One region of the Undibacterium sp. FW305-107 genome, then DNA from elsewhere that is predicted to be linked to it. Evidence: riboswitches for the same ligand, from Rfam matches in the RefSeq annotation. Region 1 holds a riboswitch; the other holds the start of a gene.
The links. Region 1 has a riboswitch for cyclic di-GMP ahead of AC3WQT_RS21820 (putative Ig domain-containing protein). Riboswitches for the same ligand answer to the same signal wherever they lie in the genome.
Positions count from the first base shown of each region.

Region 2: another riboswitch for cyclic di-GMP. It lies ahead of AC3WQT_RS26075 (response regulator); the one in region 1 lies ahead of AC3WQT_RS21820 (putative Ig domain-containing protein).

Region 1 covers NZ_JBYTAV010000010.1:153,166-163,138, reverse strand. The annotation lists gene AC3WQT_RS21855 (alpha/beta hydrolase fold domain-containing protein) at 1-714, shown strand, start outside; gene AC3WQT_RS21850 (flavodoxin family protein) at 1,294-1,863, opposite strand; gene AC3WQT_RS21845 (pirin family protein) at 1,952-2,653, opposite strand; gene AC3WQT_RS21840 (LysR family transcriptional regulator) at 2,773-3,690, shown strand; gene gluQRS (tRNA glutamyl-Q(34) synthetase GluQRS) at 3,715-4,602, shown strand; gene AC3WQT_RS21830 (hypothetical protein) at 4,685-5,179, opposite strand; gene AC3WQT_RS21825 (hypothetical protein) at 5,373-6,041, opposite strand; cyclic di-GMP riboswitch class I at 6,308-6,394, shown strand; gene AC3WQT_RS21820 (putative Ig domain-containing protein) at 6,478-8,877, shown strand; gene AC3WQT_RS21815 (multicopper oxidase family protein) at 8,941-9,973, opposite strand, start outside.
Region 2 covers NZ_JBYTAV010000015.1:43,324-53,296, reverse strand. The annotation lists gene AC3WQT_RS26095 (hybrid sensor histidine kinase/response regulator) at 1-3,064, opposite strand, end outside; gene AC3WQT_RS26090 (methyl-accepting chemotaxis protein) at 3,136-4,941, opposite strand; gene AC3WQT_RS26085 (chemotaxis protein CheW) at 5,038-5,583, opposite strand; gene AC3WQT_RS26080 (response regulator) at 5,619-5,984, opposite strand; gene AC3WQT_RS26075 (response regulator) at 6,061-6,969, opposite strand; cyclic di-GMP riboswitch class I at 7,009-7,093, opposite strand; gene AC3WQT_RS26070 (pyridoxine 5'-phosphate synthase) at 7,260-7,988, opposite strand; gene AC3WQT_RS26065 (acetyl/propionyl/methylcrotonyl-CoA carboxylase subunit alpha) at 8,197-9,973, opposite strand, start outside.

The sequences.
Region 1 (9,973 bases):
GTCCACGGTGGTGACTGGCGTTTTGCTGATGCCAGCCTGTATAAGCATTGGGGGCCGTATCTGGCGAAAAATGGCTATGCGGTATTTGCCGTCAATTATCGCCTGGTGAAAGATAAAACCAACCTCTATCCTGCCGCCGTGCATGACGTGCGCGCTGCGGTGCAATTCTTGCGGCAGCAAGCGGCGACTTACCAGCTTGATCCTGAGCGCATGGGCCTAATGGGTGATTCTGCAGGGGCGCAGCTAGCCACTATTGTCGCACTGGCTGGTGATCAGCAACCGTTCTCGGACGGCATGAATCCCACTACCAAGGTCAAGGTGTGTGTAGGTATTTATGGCAGTTATGATTTGACTGCGAAATGGGAACATTCGAATCGCTACTACCCTGACAATAATATTGCCCAAGGCTTTCTGGGTAGCAGTCTGATCGATAATAGAAAAATCTATTTTGAAGCATCACCACTGTCTTATGTGACACGCGAAAATAATCAAACGCAGTTTTTGTTGAGCTGGGGAGCGAAGGACAAGTTTGTTGATCCTGAAGGACAGTCGATGGCCTTCATGCATGCCTTGAATCAGGCGGGATTTTCAGTGAGTTCTGTTGTGTTAAAAAATGCGGGGCATTATTGGGCGTCTGAGCCTATCAAGGTACCGGGGACTGATTCTGGATATCTGGCGCCGCGTTTATTGCAGTTTTTGAAGGAGAAGCTGTAGGGGATTTATGCTACGTTTCTGTTATAAAGATGCCGTTATTTGGATTGCTTATGCAATAGTGTATTGCTCGACTTATAGCACTCTCAAAGTCGTCATTCCACCGGGCTGGCGCTCCAGCGTGCTTTTAGCTGGAATCCAGTGGCGTTCGTGGCATACTGTTCGCTACATTAATTTCAGATTCGAATTGTTTTGCTTATCTGATTTTCAAATACCTGCATACATTATTTACGATTGCAGGTAGGGGGTAGCCCGACAGCTACATACCTTTCTTGCGTCGCCAAGAAAGGTATGCCAAAGAAAGCGACCCAGGCGTCGTTGCCCCCTGAAGGGGGTTCCCGTTTGTGCAGTACAAAAATGGGAAATGCCCGAAACTCGCTACGCTCAAACACGGGCATTTCTTGATCCATTTTCTGTACTGCACAAACGGCGTCGACACATGGGAACTGCAAAAGTCAAAAACAACGTCAATACGACCTACATTCATATTTCTAAAGTTATTGACTCACTACAGTTCTGTAACATCATAGAAAAACCCGCCAATCAATATGGCGGGTCTTTTTACTTCTGCACTAATTCAACTCACTGAAACTTCTTAGCCACTTCCGCAATCCGTTTACCAAACAATTTCGCCGTTTCCAGATCACCTGGCAGCGGGCCTTCTTCTGGTGAAGAATCGGATGGGGATTGTGTCATCAGGCCGCTGAAGCTGGCGATGTAGTTGATGTCATTGCGTTGCGCGGCCTTGCTGTTAGCTGGCATCAGGCCTGTGCCTACCCAGATCATGGAGTGCTGTTGTGATAGCGTAAACAGATAATGCAGAGTAGATAATTTGTCGCCATTCATGGAGGCAGAATTGGTGAAACCCGCGGCGATCTTGTCTTTCCAGACCTGGCTATACCAGGGCTTGGAAGAAGCATCGGCGAATTTTTTGAATTGCCAGGACACTGATCCCATATAAGTTGGGGAACCAAAGACGATGGCATCAGCTGCGGCCAGGGTTTCCCATTGGGCGTCGGTGATATTGCCTTCGGCGTCAATCTTGATGAGTTCGGCATCAGCACCTGCAGCGGCGGCACCTGCGTGTACTGCTTCTGCGGCCTTGGTGGTGTGGCCATAACCTGAATGATAAATAATCGCGACTTTAGACATGTTTTACTCCAGTGTGGATGTTGAGTTTTTACGCAAAAAGACAAATCACTGACGCGTTTTGCATCAGTAATTTGCCTGTCTTTACAACTTAATGCGGCAGATCAAATACCAGTACTTCTGCCTGTTTGCCCTGCTCCAGCACGAGTTTTTCTTCGGCTGACATCATCACGGCATCACCCTCTTTGAGGGACATACCATTTACCTGCAATTCACCACGCGCTACGTGGACATAGGTCAGGCGATCCTTTGCCAGTGCTACTTCCTGCTTTTGTTCTGCATCAAACAAGCCGATTTGCAGACGTGCGTTCTGGCGGATCTTGATGGAGCCATCGGCACCATCGCCAGAAACTACCAAACGCAAGCGACCCTGTTTTTCTTCACGGCTGAATTCTTTCTCGCCGTACAAAGGTTCACCACCCAGTTGGTCTGGCTGTATCCAGATTTGCAGCAAACGTGTGTGCTCGTTATTGGCCGGATTGAATTCCGAATGACGCACACCAGTACCTGCACTCATATACTGCACATTACCTGGACGTATCGTACTGCCATTACCCATGCTGTCTTTGTGCGCAATCGCACCTTCGAGCACGTAAGTAATAATTTCCATGTTCTGGTGAGGATGCGTACCAAAACCCATCGCAGGAGCGATCCAGTCGTCATTAATCACACGCAGTGGGCCAAAACCCATATGCTGCGGATCGTAATATTCTGCAAATGAAAAGCTGTGATGTGATTTCAGCCAGCCGTGCTCGGCGTGGCCGCGTTCTTGTGATGGTCTGAGCGTAATCATATAAGTCCCTTTCAAATTTCCTGAAGAGTGTGTTCAGGCGATGTACACACTATATACATGCAAATTCTTTGACATAAGGGTAGAATTTCATACAACTCATTCAAATTATTTGAACAATCGTGAACCTGACCCTTGAAGCCCTGCAAATCCTCGATGCCATAGACCGCAAGGGCAGCTTTGCGGCGGCTGCAGCGGCCCTGGATAAAGTGCCCTCAGCCATCACTTACAGCATACGCAAGCTGGAAGAAGACCTGGATGTGCTGCTATATGACAGGCGTGGCCACAGGGCCAAGCTGACTATTGCCGGGGAAGAGTTATTGATGCAGGGCAGGCATTTGCTGAATGCCGCACAGGAGCTTGAAAACCGCGTGAAACGTGCCGCCAGCGGTTGGGAGGCAGAGCTACGCATCGTCATTGATGGCATCATACAATTCGACGATATCATCCCCTTGATCAAGGAATTTGAACAACAGGCGTGTGGCACGCGTATCCGTATCAGCCAGGAGATTTTGTCGGGTGTCTGGGAAACCATGGTATCTGGCCGCGCCGACCTTGCCATAGGCGCTGCCTATTACGGGCCGGATGCCATACGCATGCAGGGTGAATTTCAGACTCGTTTGCTGGGCAGTGTGGAATGGGTGTTTGCCGTAGCACCACAACACCCGCTGGCGCAGGCAGAAGAACCGCTGACTCCGGCTATTTTGCAGGCCCACAGGGCAATTGCCATTGGTGACACTGGCCTGACCCTGCCATCAATGACGGCAGGCTTGCTGAGCGGGCAAGATACCCTGACCGTGCCCACCATGCACGCCAAGCTGGCGGCACAACTGGCCGGCCTGGGTTGCGGGCACTTGCCACGTCGCCTTGCATTGCCACATTTGCGCAGCGGTGCGCTGATAGAAAAGAAGACCAGCGCCCACCGCCCGCCAGAAGATAATCGCCTGGTCTGGCGTAATGCCAACAAGGGCAAGGCCTTGTTGTGGTTTTTACAGAAGTTGCAAGACCCTGTCGTGCAACGCATGTTGATAGGTAACTGAAGAACATCCACGCCAACAAAACAGATGACGCAAAAATACATAGGACGTTTCGCCCCTTCGCCGACCGGCCCCTTGCATATGGGTTCGCTGGTGGCCGCCATGGCCAGCTATCTTGATGCCAAAGCCCATGACGGGCTATGGCTGCTGCGCATGGAAGACCTGGATTTTGACCGCAATGTCAAAGGCGCAGACCAGCATATCATCAACTCATTGGAACGCTCTGGCATGGTCTGGGATGGCGATATCAGTTGGCAAAGCAAGCGCCAGCATCTGTACGAAGCTGCCTTGAACCAGCTAGGTGACAATCTCTATCCCTGCGCATGCTCACGCAAGGAAATCGCTGATTCGCGCCTGCGCCTGGGTGAAACAGCCAGCCAGATTTATCCGGGCACTTGCCGTCACGGTCTGGCAGCGGGCAAAATTGCCCGTGCCTGGCGTTTGCGCGTGCCGGATCAAATCTATACCTTTGCAGACCGGCTGGCTGGCATGCAGCAACAAAACCTTGCGACCGAGGTCGGGGACTTTGTATTGAAGCGTGCCGATGGCTTTTGGGCTTATCAGTTGGCAGTAGTGGTCGACGATGCCGCACAAGGTATCACGCACGTGGTGCGCGGCGCAGATCTGATCGATTCAACTGCACGGCAAATCTATCTGCAAGAATTGCTGGGCTTGCCCACCCCTTCTTATTTGCATGTGCCAGTCGTCACCAATGCAGATGGTGAAAAGCTGTCGAAGCAAACTGGAGCCCTCGCATTTGATCGTGGTGATAATGATGTACTACGTGAAGCCTTGCTACCGGCTGCACAATTCCTGGGATTGACCTTACCATCAACAATCACCGATATTTCCGCTTTCTGGTCGTTGGCAATTCAGGCGTGGAAAGCGAAAATGGAGAGTGCAGATGCACAATAAAACAAGGGCTGCAATGCAGCCCTTGTTAGTGAAACCTGTCAGCATTTAATGTTAATGTTAGCTGGCGTCAGCTAATGTCAAATCAATGCTCAGGATGTTCCCTGCCGCGTCCGTGTCCATGGCGCCCGTGATCGTCATTACCCCTGTCATCTCTACGATAGTCATTACGGCGATTATCGTCACGTCGATAAGCATCATGCCTGTAATCGTGGTCACGGTAATAACCATCGCGATAACGCGGCACTACCTGAGTGTTGTACCAGTTTTCCTGGACAAAATACACCGGACGACCGCAGGCATTGTAGCGATAGCAATGCTTTTCCCATTTATTTCTATGGCCTGGCGGCACCACCAGATACAAGGGAGGTTCAACTACCCTCACTCTTTCTACGATGCGTGGCTCACGATAAATCACCTGAGGTTGAGGGAAATTACCAACGTCAACACGACCATAAAATCCCGGTTGCCCAAATTGCAAAGAGACACCCACATCTTGTGCCTGAGTCTGTGCGGTCATGAAGAGTGATGCACAGGCTGCGGTCGCCAGCAATACTCTTTTACATGTCATGTTTATCATTGCGTACTCCATTTCCATTACGTTAACCAAAGAAGCAATACAGCGCTTACAGTACTATAACGTTCGTAAAGCATATCTGTTGACTTCCCAGTTCAATTTACTTCTGCATGTCCTTTCGGGTCTGTACGTTAGCCAACACAGCCAGGCATGGCGAGCCTAATGTAAAACTGATGTAAACATATCTTGCGGCAACTTATTTAACCGGGAAATCCGCTGCCCACTGCATTGCTTTTTGATCAAGGAAAGCACGGCGCTCAGCTGATACTTTAGTCGTCAATTGTGCCAAGGTAGTCCTGTGCGATGCACAGGCATACTGTGCATCCCGTTTGCCGAATTTGCGCTTGAGTACACATTCGAGCTGATTGGCACCAGCCACATCTTCATAGGCAGTTTCCAGTGCTTCTGGCAAGACCGTTTGATAACGCAACACCAGTTGTGCCGATATACCTCGATAGGCAGGGTCATTCGCACCGGCCTGATGGCTATATTTGACAGCATCTTTCAATGCCGCATAGGCATCTGCATTTTTTTTGATATTTGGTATGCCAGGATTGGACGTGGTTTCGCTGCTGCCGTCACCACTTGTCATCGTCACTGACCATCCTGATTTTTCAGTGATTTTTTCTTCGAGACAGGCCAGGCGATTACTTGCTTCTGCGGCGACGTAGGTTTGTGCTTCAACATTGCCATCGGCAGCCAGTTTGCGATTTTTTGCCAGCCAGTCCTTGAAATCTGCACGCAGGGGTTTTGCAGTAATCAAATCACAGTCATCCAGGCTGATTTTTGCCGCTTGTGAGCTTGCACAAGCAAGTGTCAGGCAAATCAGAATTGTGGCGTGGGAGATGCGTGGAGAAAGTTTCATAAGTATTTTATTGTGTTCAATTCGAAAAGATAATCAACCGATTAAAAGTTCGCAGATGCTGCCATGGCGAAAACAACATGGGAAATGATTTTACAAATTAACACTTTTGTCTTATTCAAAAGCCAGTAAAACAACAATCTTCATTTTCTGTTATCAAAGCAAGATCGAAGCTTGTTTTAGCTACACGATTTCAACAATCCTTGACATTTTTCTGCTTCCTTTTGAATCGAAAAATTCATACTCTGAATTTGTAATTTTCTGTTTCCAAAACTTGAGGGCAAACCCGTTGAAAAACGGCGACGCAAAGCCACCGGCCTACAGCGCATATGCGCCATGGCAGCGGGGTTGCCGGTAATGTTATTGCTAAAGCATTTGATCGCCTGGGCATTTCATTTACTGCCGAATCACCGCCCTCTGCTGATATCGGAGTGCATACGTGATCATCAAAAAAAGAATATTTTTCAGGTTGCTCAGGCCACTTAAGTTACTTACATGGCTGAGTCTACTTTTCACGGCAAGTCTTCTTACAGCTTGTGGTGGCGATAGCCCCCAGATCAGCAATGCTGCCATTACCTTACCGCCAGCAGAGGTCGCTACAGGCACGACCACATTGGAAATCGCCGTACCCGTACTCCCGCCAGACGTGGCGATTCAACACACCCAGCCCACATTTCACCTCGCACCAGTCCTGCTTGATGCGCCTGCCGATATTGATGTCATGGATGGCAGCAGATCAGCCCGCGTGCCTGCTGCAATGCAAGCCATACCGCGCGAATGGCAAGGCGTGCGTGGTCGTGGGTTGACAGTATCCGCAATACGCTCATTGCCTCGCCCGCAGTTGGCACCACCACCCATTGCGGCGGGCCAGATTGATGTGTTGCCATCAGCTGGTACTGGCGTGGTATCCACTTATACTCCGGCACAAATACGTGCCGCGTATGGTTTGCCAGCACTGCCCGCAAGCATGAGCAACTTGACGGCGGCACAAGCTGCCCTGCTGGGCGCGGGTCAGACAATTTATATCGTCAATGCAAAGCATGACCCCAACATCGTGGCAGAACTGAATGCCTTCAATCAAAAATTTGGCCTGCCTGCATGCGCTGTAAAAAATATCGCTTCAGGTACCGTCTTACCTTTATCTGCAGCATCTGCCACAAGCTGTGAATTTTCTGTGGTGTATAGCACCAGTGCTGGCAGCATGAACAGTACTGCACCGGCCTATGATTCTGGCTGGGCGACAGAAATTGCACTCGATGTGCAGTGGGCACATGCGACCGCACCGCTGGCCCGTATTATCCTGATCGAAGCGGCAGATTCTTCCATGAGCAACATGGTGGGCGGCATCAGGCTGGCGAATGCCATGGGGCCAGGTGTGGTATCGATGAGTTTTGGTGCTGCTGAAGGTAGCTGGACTGCAGGCGTGGAAAATACATTCACCACTGCAAAAATGACTTATCTCGCAGCGTCCGGCGACAATGGTCCGGCGGTTGAATGGCCTGCAGTATCACCCAATGTGGTGGCTGTAGGCGGGACCAGCCTGAGTTATTCAGGCGGCAGCAGAACTGAAGTTGCCTGGTCAAATACCGGTGGTGGCGTCAGCGCTTATACAGCCACCCCCGCCTATCAAAATACGACAGTGCCAGGCATGGGCGCCCCTGCACGCCGGACAGTGGCCGATGTATCCATGAATTCTGATCCGAATACTGGTCAATATGTAGCGATCATGACACCCGGCAGCAGCACAGTGAGCTGGGTCAGTGCCGGTGGTACCAGCCTGGCCACGCCGCAATGGGCAGGCATCATCGCTGTTGCCAATGCGACGCTGGTACAAGCAGGCAAAGCTGTGTTGGGTGCACCACATGCCATGCTGTACAACAAAATCGCCACCGTACCTGGCAGCTACGCCAGTGTATTTGCCGATGTAGTCAAAGGCAGCAATGGCAGTTGTACCAGTTGCACAGCCAAGTCCGGGCATGATCAGTTGACTGGCTTGGGTACGCCGAATGTCAGTAATTTTCTCAGCATACTCAGCGGTACCATCAGTGGCACAATCGTCACGCCAGCACCAACCGTGACCTCTGCAAGCATCAGTGGCCAGACTGGTACTGCACTGAGCTTTACCGTGTCAGCAACGGCAAGCAATGCATTGTCTTACAGCCTGAGCGGCAATCCATCAGGCATGGCTATCAGCAGCGCGGGTACAGTCACCTGGGCCGCACCTGTTGCGGGCACATATATCGTGATTGTGACTGCGCTGGATGCAGCAACAGGCCAGAGTGGCAAGGGTACATATACTGTGACGATTACAGCACCTGTGCCGCCTGTAGTCACTGCCAACACGATCAATGGCATAGCCGGCAGCCCCTTGTCGTTCAATGTAAATGCCAGTTCAGCCAATGCAGTGATTTACAGCCTTAGTGGTGCGCCATCCGGCATGAGCATCAGCCAGGCTGGTACTGTCACCTGGGCCAGCCCACTGGTCGGCAAGTATATCGTCACAGTCATCGTCAAAGACAGCAAGACTGGCTTGAGCAACCAGGCGATATTCAACATCAGCATCGCAGCATCTGGCCTGAGTATCAATGCTCCTGCCATGACGGGTGTGGCAGGCAAGGCCTTGACGGGCACCATCAGTATCACAGCGCCTGGCGCAACTTCGCTATCTATTTCGATTAGCGGTGCGCCGCTGGGATTAAACTTCAGCATGAGTGGCACGAATATCATCGCAAGCTGGAGTAATCCTGTGAAAGGCAGCTATACACTGAAAATCACAGCCACTGACAATACCGGCAGGACGGCAACTGTGAATATGCCAGTGACAGTAACGGCGAAATAAGAAAGCCAATGCAAGAATGGGGGAATCAGGCTTACTGATACTACCCATTCTTGCTTGCGAAACTTAATGTCCGCTATGACCTTGCGGCTTGCGCACCTGCACTTCAACTTCCGGCACAGCACGCGCGCCATGCCCCATCCCGGCATGTGGATCGGCAGGCGGGCGCGGTGCATCTGCCACCGGCCCGGTATATTCATACGCCACCGTGCCTTTGGGATGCCGGAACCAGCCGGGGTCTTTATAATCACCCGGTTTCTGGTCCTTGCGCACTTTGACGACGCTGAACATGCCGCCCATTTCCAGCCCGCCAAATGGCCCCTCGCCTGTCATCATGGGGATGGTGTTGTCGGGTAGCGGCATTTCCATCGTCCCCATATCTGCCATGCCCTTGTCACCCATGGTCATATAAGCGGGAATGAGTTTGTTGATCTTGTCAGCCACGTCTTTATGATCAACACCTATCATCGACGGCACACTATGGCCCATGGCATTCATGGTGTGATGGCTCTTGTGGCAATGGAAGGACCAGTCACCTTCTTCATCGGCGACAAATTCCATCTGCCGCATCTGGCCCACGGCGATGTCCGTCGTCACCTCAGGCCACCGTGCGGTTCTGGGCACAGGGCCACCGTCGGTACCAGTCACGGTAAATTCATGGCCATGAATGTGGATGGGGTGGTTGGTCATCGTCAGGTTACCGACGCGTATCCTGACCCTGTCGTTCTTGCGCACATTCAGGCTATCGATGCCGGGGAAGATACGGCTATTCCATGACCATAAATTAAAGTCTGTCATGGTCATGATGTTAGGCTTGAAGGCACCTGGCTCTATGTCATAAGCACTGAGCAGGAAAATAAAATCACGGTCAACTTCATCAATCTGCGGATGTTTATTTTTTGGATGGGTAATCCAGGAACCCATCATGCCCATCGCCATTTGCGTCATTTCATCGGCATGCGGGTGATACATGAAGGTGCCGGGGCGGCGTGCCACAAATTCGTAGACAAAGGTCTTGCCCGGCTGTATCGATGGCTGGGTCAGGCCGGATACACCATCCATGCCATTTGGCAGGCGCTGGCCGTGCCAGTGCACGCTG
Region 2 (9,973 bases), on a different contig from region 1:
GTTCGGACAAGAGGCTGGCGGGCAGGCGTAATTCCACCACCAGGCCCTGGCCTGCGATTGAGCGCAGGTTCAGCGAACCTTTCATTTCCAGTATGCGTGCATGCACCATGTCCATGCCTATGCCACGGCCAGAAGTCTGGGTGCTGCTGTCGCGGGTAGAAAAACCCGGCACCAGGATCAGCCTGGCCAACTCTTCTTCAGACAGGATGCGTTCGGCACTGATCATCTTGCGTTTCAAGGCCGTACGGCGTATCGCCGCATAATCAAGGCCAGCGCCATCATCCTTGCAGCGCACGACAATGGAATTGCCTTCACGGGCAAAGCTCAGTTCTATCAGGCCATCTGCTGGTTTGCTCGCAGCCAGCCTGCTGGCTGCTGTCTCTATACCGTGGTCAACTGCATTGCGCAGGATATGCATTAATGGATCGGTCAGATCATTGAGCATATTGCTGTCGATATTGGTATTTGCACCCAGGATGTTCAGGTTGACCTGCTTGTCGAGCAAACGGCAAGTCTGACGTACACTGCGCTGCAGGCGCGATACGATAGTCGTTACCGGTACCAGACGTGTGCGTATGACGGCATGCTGGTTTTCCATTTGCAGGCGGCGCTGCACTTCCAGCAATTCCGCCAGACCATGCAATTGTTCGTCTATGTGATTAGACATTTCAAAGGCATCGGTGCGTGCTTCCACCAATTGCGCTGTGATGGTATGCAGCTCACTGTAGCGTTCAAACTCCAATGGGTCAAAATCACCATCAGTAGTACTTATACTGGCCTTTTTCTGTGGGCTGCTCATGCCGCGCACATCGACCAGGGTTTCCAGGTCGGCGATCAGCTTCTGGAACAGGATGTCATGCTTTTGTATGGCCTTGGATTGTTTCTGGGTCTGTTTCAATTGTTCCTGGATTTGCGCATTCGAGATGACATTTTCACCGGCCAGGCGCAGCAATTCATCGACTACTTTTGCAGGTACGCGCAACATAGGCTCAGCAGCATGTGAACCTGGTTCAACCAGGTCCAGTATCGCGCCGGCAGATGGGGTAGCTGATACATTTGCGGTAAGCGAAGCCGTTGGCACCGGCTCACTATGTGCCACAAAATCTCCACTGTTCATGTACCTGACATAGTCGCAAACCTGCTGCAAGACTTGCTGTGATTGCGCGGGAGCAGTACCGCCATCGACTACGGCTTCACCCATGGCTTCCAGACAATCGCCTGCTTCAGTCAACAGTGCTGCCAATGCCTGATCTGGCAGGCTTTGTTTATTACTGAGCGCAATCAGCAAGTCTTCCAGATGGTGGGTCAGGTTGGCGATACCAGCTATGCCCACGGTATTGGCGGCACCTTTGAGCGTATGCGCTGCGCGCTTGGCTTGCTCGACATCCTGCATGCTGCCCGCGCCATTGGAAAATTTTTCTATGGCACTGGTAAAACTGCCTACCTGTATCGGCAATTCCTGCAAGAGTCCGTCAAATAATTCGGTATTCAGATCATCAGGCAATTGTATGGAAACATCGCTTTGCGTGATTGCAACAGCGACATCTTCTTCATCATGACTGTCTTCTATCAGGTTGATATTGATCAGCTCGGAAAACAGGGATTCATGGCCATCCATGACTGTTGCCTGTGACCAGCAAGGATCCATCAGCAGTGACAGTAGTTCCAGCGCAGCGATTTCTTCTTTGGGCGCATTCAGGTATGTATTTAACCTGGCTGGTAACTCACCAAGCAGGCTGGCTTGCTGTTCATCCAGTGCCTGGGCTTGAGCCGCCACTACACCAGCGAAGAGCGACAAGAATTTATGCAGCGCAGTCAGTCCTATGGATTCGGAAGTAGTGGCAATGCGCAACAAGGCTTCAACATAATTTTGCAGCGCAAGACTGCGCAGTTCTTCATCATCACCCGCTGCCACGACTGCTGCCAGGTCTTCTGCCAGCATATCGCCCATAAGGCTAAATTCTTTGGCGAACAGTGCCAGCATGTCGCTGCTGATTTCTTGCACGGCTATGCTGGACTCCTGACCGGCTTGATCATTTTGATCAATTTGATCACTTTGCTCGTTTTCTTCTAGCTCAGTGTAGTGTGCCCCGCTGACCGGTTCCAGTCTGTTCCATGCTGGGTCATAAACCACATCCAGCAAGTTCGCCGCTGCTTCAGGATTTTCTGCATCAGCTATGCTGTCCATCAGCATGAGCGGGAAGCGCTGTAATGCGCTCAGCTCGGGTTCAGCAAGCACATCTTCGCTCGCTGATCTCAGGCAGAGCACATCGGCAAAGGCATGACAGGCATCAGCCACGGCATGCATGTTGAGCTGTGTGGCATAACTGGAGAATGCCAGTAGCTGCGCCGCATAAGATTGCAGGGTTAGCGCATCTGTTGCACCGCCCTGACCAAAATGCTCATCTGCTGCCAGCGTCATGATCAGGGCATCAAGAACTTCATGCAATGCTGAGATTGCTTGCTGATCTGGGGCCTGAGGTATTTCTTGCTGAGTAACTTCTGACGGGCTTTGTTCATCTTCGGCCTGCACATCGACCTGATGCTCTGCTTCATCCTCGATTGCCGCTGACGTGGCAGGTACCAGAAACAAGGGAGGCGGCTCTTCTACTTCAGTTGCAGGTGTCAGCGGATCAGTATTGAGTAACTGCCGCAATTCTCCAGAATCACCAGGACTCAAAGGCAGGGGCCAGCTGGCTGTCGATAGATGATCTATCAGGGTTTCTATATTTTTATCGCCATGATTGAGGGCATGGCTGGCCAGCAAATCCGGCCATTCACTGAGCAAGTGATACTCTTCATCACTGAGGCGGCGGTTCTGGTTATACAGGCTGATCAGGTTGCGTTCTATCAGCGCACACACCCAGTGCAAACCGGGCATGTCAGCCGCACTGGCTGCTGCGCGTATACGACGCAATTGCTCTATATAACAAGCCAGTGCGCGGGTGACTACGGCAACATCAGTAGAATGGGTGGCGTCTGTTTCCAGCGCATTGAATACCTCATCCAGAGCACCGAGGACGACATGGCTGAAATCTGTAGCATGGTTTTCTAGCTGTTCCATACTGCCTCAGATGGGTAAGTTGGAAAGAGAGAAACCTGCGCAAAGCCTTGCGCAGGTTTTGAGTGGTAATGTCAGGCCGCCAGTTTGAAGACGCGCACAGTAGACAAAAGCATCCTTGCATATTCCACCAGATTGGTGGTTTGCGCAGATTGTTCATCAAGCTGCAAGCTGGTTTCCTGATTGGTTTTCTTGATCTGTATCGCTCTGTCCAGCAACTCCTGACTGGCCTTGGCCTGGCCGTGGGATTTGATGGCAATTTGCTGTACCGATTCCACCAGTTCAGAAGTCGCATTCTGGGTTGCCTGCATTTGCAGACCAGCCTGTTCTGCCAGGCGACTGCCTTCTACCACCTGAGCAATTGCCGAGTTCATGGTGTTGACCGTATCTGAAGTTTCCAGTTGAATATTATTGACCAGGCCAGAAATTTGCAGCGTCGCCTGACGCGCATTTTCTGCCAGCCTTTGCACCTCATCCGCAACCACCGCAAAACCACGGCCGGCTTCACCGGCAGACGCCGCATGCATACTCGCATTCAAGGCCAGGATGTGAGTACGTTCGGCGATCGCATTAATCAGGCCGACCACGCCGGAAATTTCTTGCGAACGTTCACCCAGGCGTTTAATCCGTTTTTCTGTTTCGCGTATGATGTCGCGGGTACTGTTAATACCACCCACTGTGCTGTTTACCGTATCCATCGCCAGCCTTGTCGAGCGTATTGCATTATCAGCGGCGCGGTTGCAGGTTTGAGCCAGGTCAGCAATATTACGCATTTCTTCAGAGGCATTCGACAGTGACAAAGTCGTATGTTCCACTTCCAGCCTTTCTTCCGCCGCAGCTGCCATCACGTTGTCAGACTGGGCTTTCACTTTCAGCGTTGCCTCCGTCACGTCGGCAGAAATATTACTTACATCACGCAGTACTTTGGCAGTTTCACTGGTCAGCATGTTCAAGGCGTCGGATACTGCGCCGGTCACATCAGCGGACACGGGTACTTTCACTGTCAGATCCCTGCTCGCCAGTTGCGCCACTGCCTGCAACAAGACCAGCACAGATTCATTAAGTTTTTCATTTTCATCTTCGATGGATTTGCGGCTGGCTTCACGTTCATCCACCATCTTGTCAAACTGGCGTGACAGCTTGCCGATTTCATCAGGGTGATTACTACGCGCCCTGACGGTGGCATCGCCCTGCGTCAATTTCTGCATAACGCCGATCAGATGCGATACCGGTTTGGTGATGCTGCGCGTCATCCAGTAAGCAACACCGGCTGCCAGCAAGATGGAAAGCGCAGCCACTACGGCCAGCACATTTTTTGCATTCAGATAAGTGCTGTCGGCTGCGGAACCGTCCCTGTTCACCAGTTTGGTTTGGTAATCAATCAGGCTATCCATGGAAGAAAACCATTTTTCCTGATCGGCTTGCAGATTACCCAGCAGCCAGGCAGTCGCTTCCGTCTTTTTACCTTCTGTTGCCAGTCGCATGAATTCCCTTTGCGATGCACCGTATTTGGTACGTGCTTCTGTCGCGGTCTGGAAGATGCCTTTTTCTTCATCGCTGGCGATCAGTTTTTCGAAATTGGCGATATTTTCTTCCTGATTCTGTCTGCGTGACAAAATCAATTGCTGTTCTTTTTCAACTGCCGATTGATCATTCAGGAGCAGCATATTACGCATGGACCGTGCATTGGCATTAACGTTACCCAGCATCTTGTACGCCAGCACAACCTTGGGATAACTGCCGTCCACAATACGGTGGGTACCATCATTGATGCTCTTGAGGTTGGACATCGCCAGCCAGGCCGTTACCGCCAACAGCAATAACACCGCTGTAAATCCCAGACTGAGCCGGATACCAATATTCGGAGTACGTAATTTCATTTTGCTCTCCACAAGAAAAACATCAACAAAGACTGCTTGATCAAATCAACAGAAGGGGTTCAACCAGATTTAGCTTAAAGTTTTATGCTCTATGCTTTAAGCACTACGGCTGAGTTTTTCAAAAAAACTTTCATGATTGAAGTCCAGCCAGACCTTGTCATCCTTGACGAAGGCCGCTGGTACGTGGGCTTCCAGTGTTGCTGGCAGTTGCGGCATTTGTGTGATGGTGCGCAATTCCGTCAGCGGTTGCGGATAACTGTCTATCAGCATGCCAACAGCATTTTCTGCCTTGTCCAGTATCAAAAACAATTTCGATGCAGTGACTTCAGACCTGCGGCCACTGAGTACCAGCCCCAGATCAAAGATGGGAACCAGGTTGCCGCGCAAATTGATCAGGCCCAGCAGAAATGCGGCAGCACCAGGCAAGGGAGCAAGCGCCTGTGGCCGTATCACTTCACTCCCCACCTCAGCCCTGATCAGCAAATTCAGTGAACCTACGCGGTAGCCATAGCGTTTTCTTTCAACTAGCGGTGCCACATCGCTCCACAGCAAATCACCTGGCGGAGTGAAGCGCTCCAGAGCAACGCTGGGTGGCAGCCAATCTTTAGACTGCCCGGCATCGCTGGAAGTGAACTGGCTCATGACAGCTCCCTGGTTTGGTTTGACTCAATTAAAAATCAGGCAGCTATTTTGAGCTGATCAATAATCTGGTCAGCGGTATATGGCTTGGCGACATAACCTTTGGCACCTTGCAACTGACCCCAGATCTTGTCGGCTTTTTGTGATTTGCTGCTGACAAAAATGATGGGGATGTCCTTGGTTGCCGGGTCTTGCGTCAGGCTGCGGCAAGCTTCATAACCGTCCATCTCTGGCATGACGATGTCGAGGAAAATAATCGAGGGTTTTTCAGCCTTGGCTTTTTCCAGAGTATCCTTGCCACTGGATGCGGTGACCACCACATAACCGGCATCAGTCAATATGCTTTTGATGTTGGCCAGTTCAGTGGTGGAATCGTCAACAACGAGTGCTTTTTTCATGCCCATGATGTACTCCCGAGATGTGTAGATGAAACGCCCTGATCCTCAGGGCTGAGGTAAAAATGCAGACTTTGGCTTCGTGTCAGGTTCCCATGGCCAGACCATGCCCCTTGTCCAGACCCAGACTGGCGTCACCGCCACTGAGACTCTTTTCCACCACTGCGCGGAACTTCAGGTGCTCTACGGGTTTGGTCAGGTAGCTACTGCAACCAGACAAAGAACCACGTATGCGATCAAAGGGAGAAGACTTGCTGGTTAACATGACGACAGGAGTACGTTTGGTTTGTGGATGACGGCGTATGATCTTGCAAATCTCATAGCCATCTGCGCCTGGCATGACGATGTCAAGGAAGATGATGTCGTAAGTTTTTTTCTCCAGCATCTGCAGGGCTTGCTCACCTGTTTCTGCACAGTCGGAAGCGATCTTCATGGAGCGCAATTCAAGGTCGATCTTGATTCTCGCAGTAGGACTGTCATCCACGATCAAAGCACGGTGACCGGTCTGTAAGACCGATGCCGGGAAATTCTTTTGCAGCAGAGGCTGCACAATAGCTGCTTTGTCCATTTCTGCCTTCTGAGCAACTGCTGTACTGACGGGAGATGCCGCTGGCCAAACTTTTTCCAGTTCATCTGCTACCTGATCCAGCAAGGCCAGCATCTTGGTCGGCACCAGAGGATGCAATAAATGATATTTGCCTGGCTTCGCCTGCCCTGCATTGGAGATGAATACCGTGGCAGGTTCAGGAATATTGCGTGTTGCTATAAGTTCCTGCAAAGCCGCTCTGGCCTGGCTATTATCCGGGTCGAGTATGACGATATCAGGGTCAGCAGCCTGACCGGCATCGAACAGCGCATAGGAATGCTTGCGTCCGCTAGCCATGGTCAAGCTGAGCACACTGCGTACCAGACGCAATTCATACTCAGACAAACCAAATACACTAATCAGAATTTTTTTAGAAGCGCCGGGAAGCGCCGTAGAAATGCTGTTCATGAGCGACCTACCTCTTAACGAAAAACCGCCTATGCGGATTACGGTACCTGGCTGCCGTGCCGCGTTTGGCGAGGGCCCTATAGTTTTGCGTCCCACGCTTTCGGGTGGTTTGCCTTTAAACAACGCTGATGAAAATTCCTATGAATGAATCCTCATCCATAGGGCGGTACATCAACCACAGTGCCTCATGCGAAGCACCGTTACCCCAATGTAGTTCATGAAATTGCAAGTAACAAGGAAAAAGTTAACATTTTTTTGCTTTTCATTTTTTCTTGCAAAAAATATAAAAATTAGCACGACTGGCAGATTTTTGCGTATTTTGCGAGCACCTCAACAATACCCTGCTCCAGGCATTCGACGATCACTGCATGGCCTATGGAGACTTCCAGTATGTCGGGTATGGTCAGGAATTTTGCCAGGTTATCCAGGTTCAGATCATGCCCGGCATTCACCCCCAGCCCGGCATCCTGGGCGCGTTTGGCGGCAGCAACAAAACCCTGGAAAATCTCTTCTCCCTTTACCGTGCCAAAATGCTCGGCATAGGGTTCGGTATATAACTCGACACGGTCTGCCCCCAGCTCTTTGGCCAGATGCATGTCCTGATTGTCGTAATCAATAAACAAACTGCTGCGTATGCCCAGCGCCCTGAGGTCAGCCAGCACAGGGCGTAAAAAGTCAGCGTCCTTGCGTAAATCCCAGCCGTGGTCAGAAGTCAGCTGATCAGGCGCATCGGGCACCAGCGTGCATTGCGCAGGTTTGTTGCGCTTCACGACGTCCAGGAAGTCTGGCGCAGGATAACCTTCCACATTCAATTCCACACCACGCGCCTGGCATAACACGCCCAGGGTTTCCACATCAGAATAACGCGCATGCCTTTGATCCTGACGCGGATGCAGGGTAATGCCGCGTGCCCCCAAGTCCAGGCAGCGGGCAGCAAAGGCTTGCACATCAGGATAATTACGGCCACGTGAATTACGCAGCAGGGCGATTTTGTTGATGTTGATGGAGAGTGCGGTCATGGTGATTCCAAAGTCTGGGCAAGGTAATGAAAAATCGCTGGAACAATTTTCTGTTCAGGTATTCATCATGGACTTGCTTGTCGAATTGTACAAGTAACACAGCGGGGTGATTTGCTGGCGTATCTGTTTTACTTAAATGATCTGGTGATAAAAAAAGTAAAGCCAGCACAACAGTGCTGGCTTTACGGGACAAGCTTCAGGCAAAAATTTACTGCTGGAAAGCCAGCAACTGCGCCCCTTCAGTCACCTGATCGCCAATCGCATACAAGACTTCATCAATGACGCCATCATGCGGTGCAGAAATCGTATGTTCCATCTTCATGGCTTCCATGATCAGCAGGGCATCGCCCTTCTTCACTTCCTGCGCCTTGTTGACGAGCACGGCAACGATCTTGCCTGGCATGGGTGCAGTCAGGCGGCCAGTTTCAGCCTCGGCTTCACCGGCATGTGCCAGCGCATCGATGTAATGCAGGTCAGTGTGTCTACCCTGGCTGAAGACGTGGAAATGTTCGCCATCACGCACTACGGTAGCCGCCACAGTCTGTTCTGCAATCTTGATGACGATATCATTTTCATCGGCCAGTGCCAGTTTGACTTGCGCTGTCGCTGCACCGGCCTGCACTTGCCAGCCATCTGCAAGGTAAGTCACTTGCACTTCATGCGCCTGCTCTTCTTCTGTGAATTGCAGGCTGCGTTGCATGAGGCCGTTCATGCGCCAGCCGTGGCTGGATTGCCAAGGGTCACTACTACCACTTGCTGATTTTTCTGAATTCAACAGAGAGACAACCGCCAGTGCCAGCGTTGTCAGGTTCGCGGCTACCGGTGCAGGGAATAGTTCTGCCTGATTGCGTTCTATCAGACCAGTATCCAGATCAGCACCAGAAAAAGCCGTGCTGGTCACCAGACGCGACAGGAAGGCGATATTGCTGTGCAGGCCAACGATCTGGTATTGCGCCAATGCCTGCGCCATGCGCGCCAATGCTTCTTTCCTGTCCTTGCCCCAGACTATCATCTTGGCGATCATGGGGTCATAGAAAGGCGAAATCGTGTCGCCTTCACGTACGCCGCTATCGATACGGAAAGCCGCCGGATCAGTCGCGCCACCAAGTTCAAAATTCACTGCAACGGGAGTACGTGCATGGCGCAAAGTACCTATCGATGGCAGGAATCCTTTTTCAGGATTTTCTGCATACACGCGTGCTTCTATGGCGTGACCATGGATCTGTAATTCGCTTTGTTGCAGCGGCAATTTTTCACCGGCAGCTACACGCAATTGCCATTCCACCAGATCAGTACCGGTAATCATTTCTGTCACTGGATGCTCAACCTGCAGACGGGTATTCATTTCCATGAAGTAGAAAGAACCATCCTGGTTGGCGATGAATTCCACCGTACCGGCACCAACATAACCAACTGCTTTTGCAGCAGCCACGGCAGCCTCGCCCATGGCGGCGCGGCGTTCTGCTGTCATGCCTGGAGCTGGTGCTTCTTCCAACACTTTTTGATGGCGGCGCTGCACCGAGCAATCGCGCTCAAACAGGTAGACGCAATTGCCGTGGGTATCAGCAAACACCTGGATTTCTATATGACGTGGTCTTTGCAGGTATTTTTCTGCCAGCACTTTATCGTCACCAAAGGAGTTGATGGCTTCACGTTTGCAGGATGCCAGCGCATCCTTGAAGTCAGCAGACTTCTCGATGACACGCATGCCCTTGCCACCACCACCGGCACTGGCTTTGAGCAAGACCGGGTAACCGATACGGTCAGCCTCGGTATGCAAAAAATCGGCATCCTGATTATCACCATGGTAGCCCGGCACCAGCGGCACGTTGGCTTTCTCCATCAGGGATTTCGCCGCAGATTTGCTGCCCATGGCTTCAATTGCCGATGCTGGCGGGCCTATGAAGGCGATGCCATTTTTGGCGCAGGCTTCAGCAAATTCACTGTTTTCTGACAAAAAGCCATAACCCGGATGTATCGCCTGC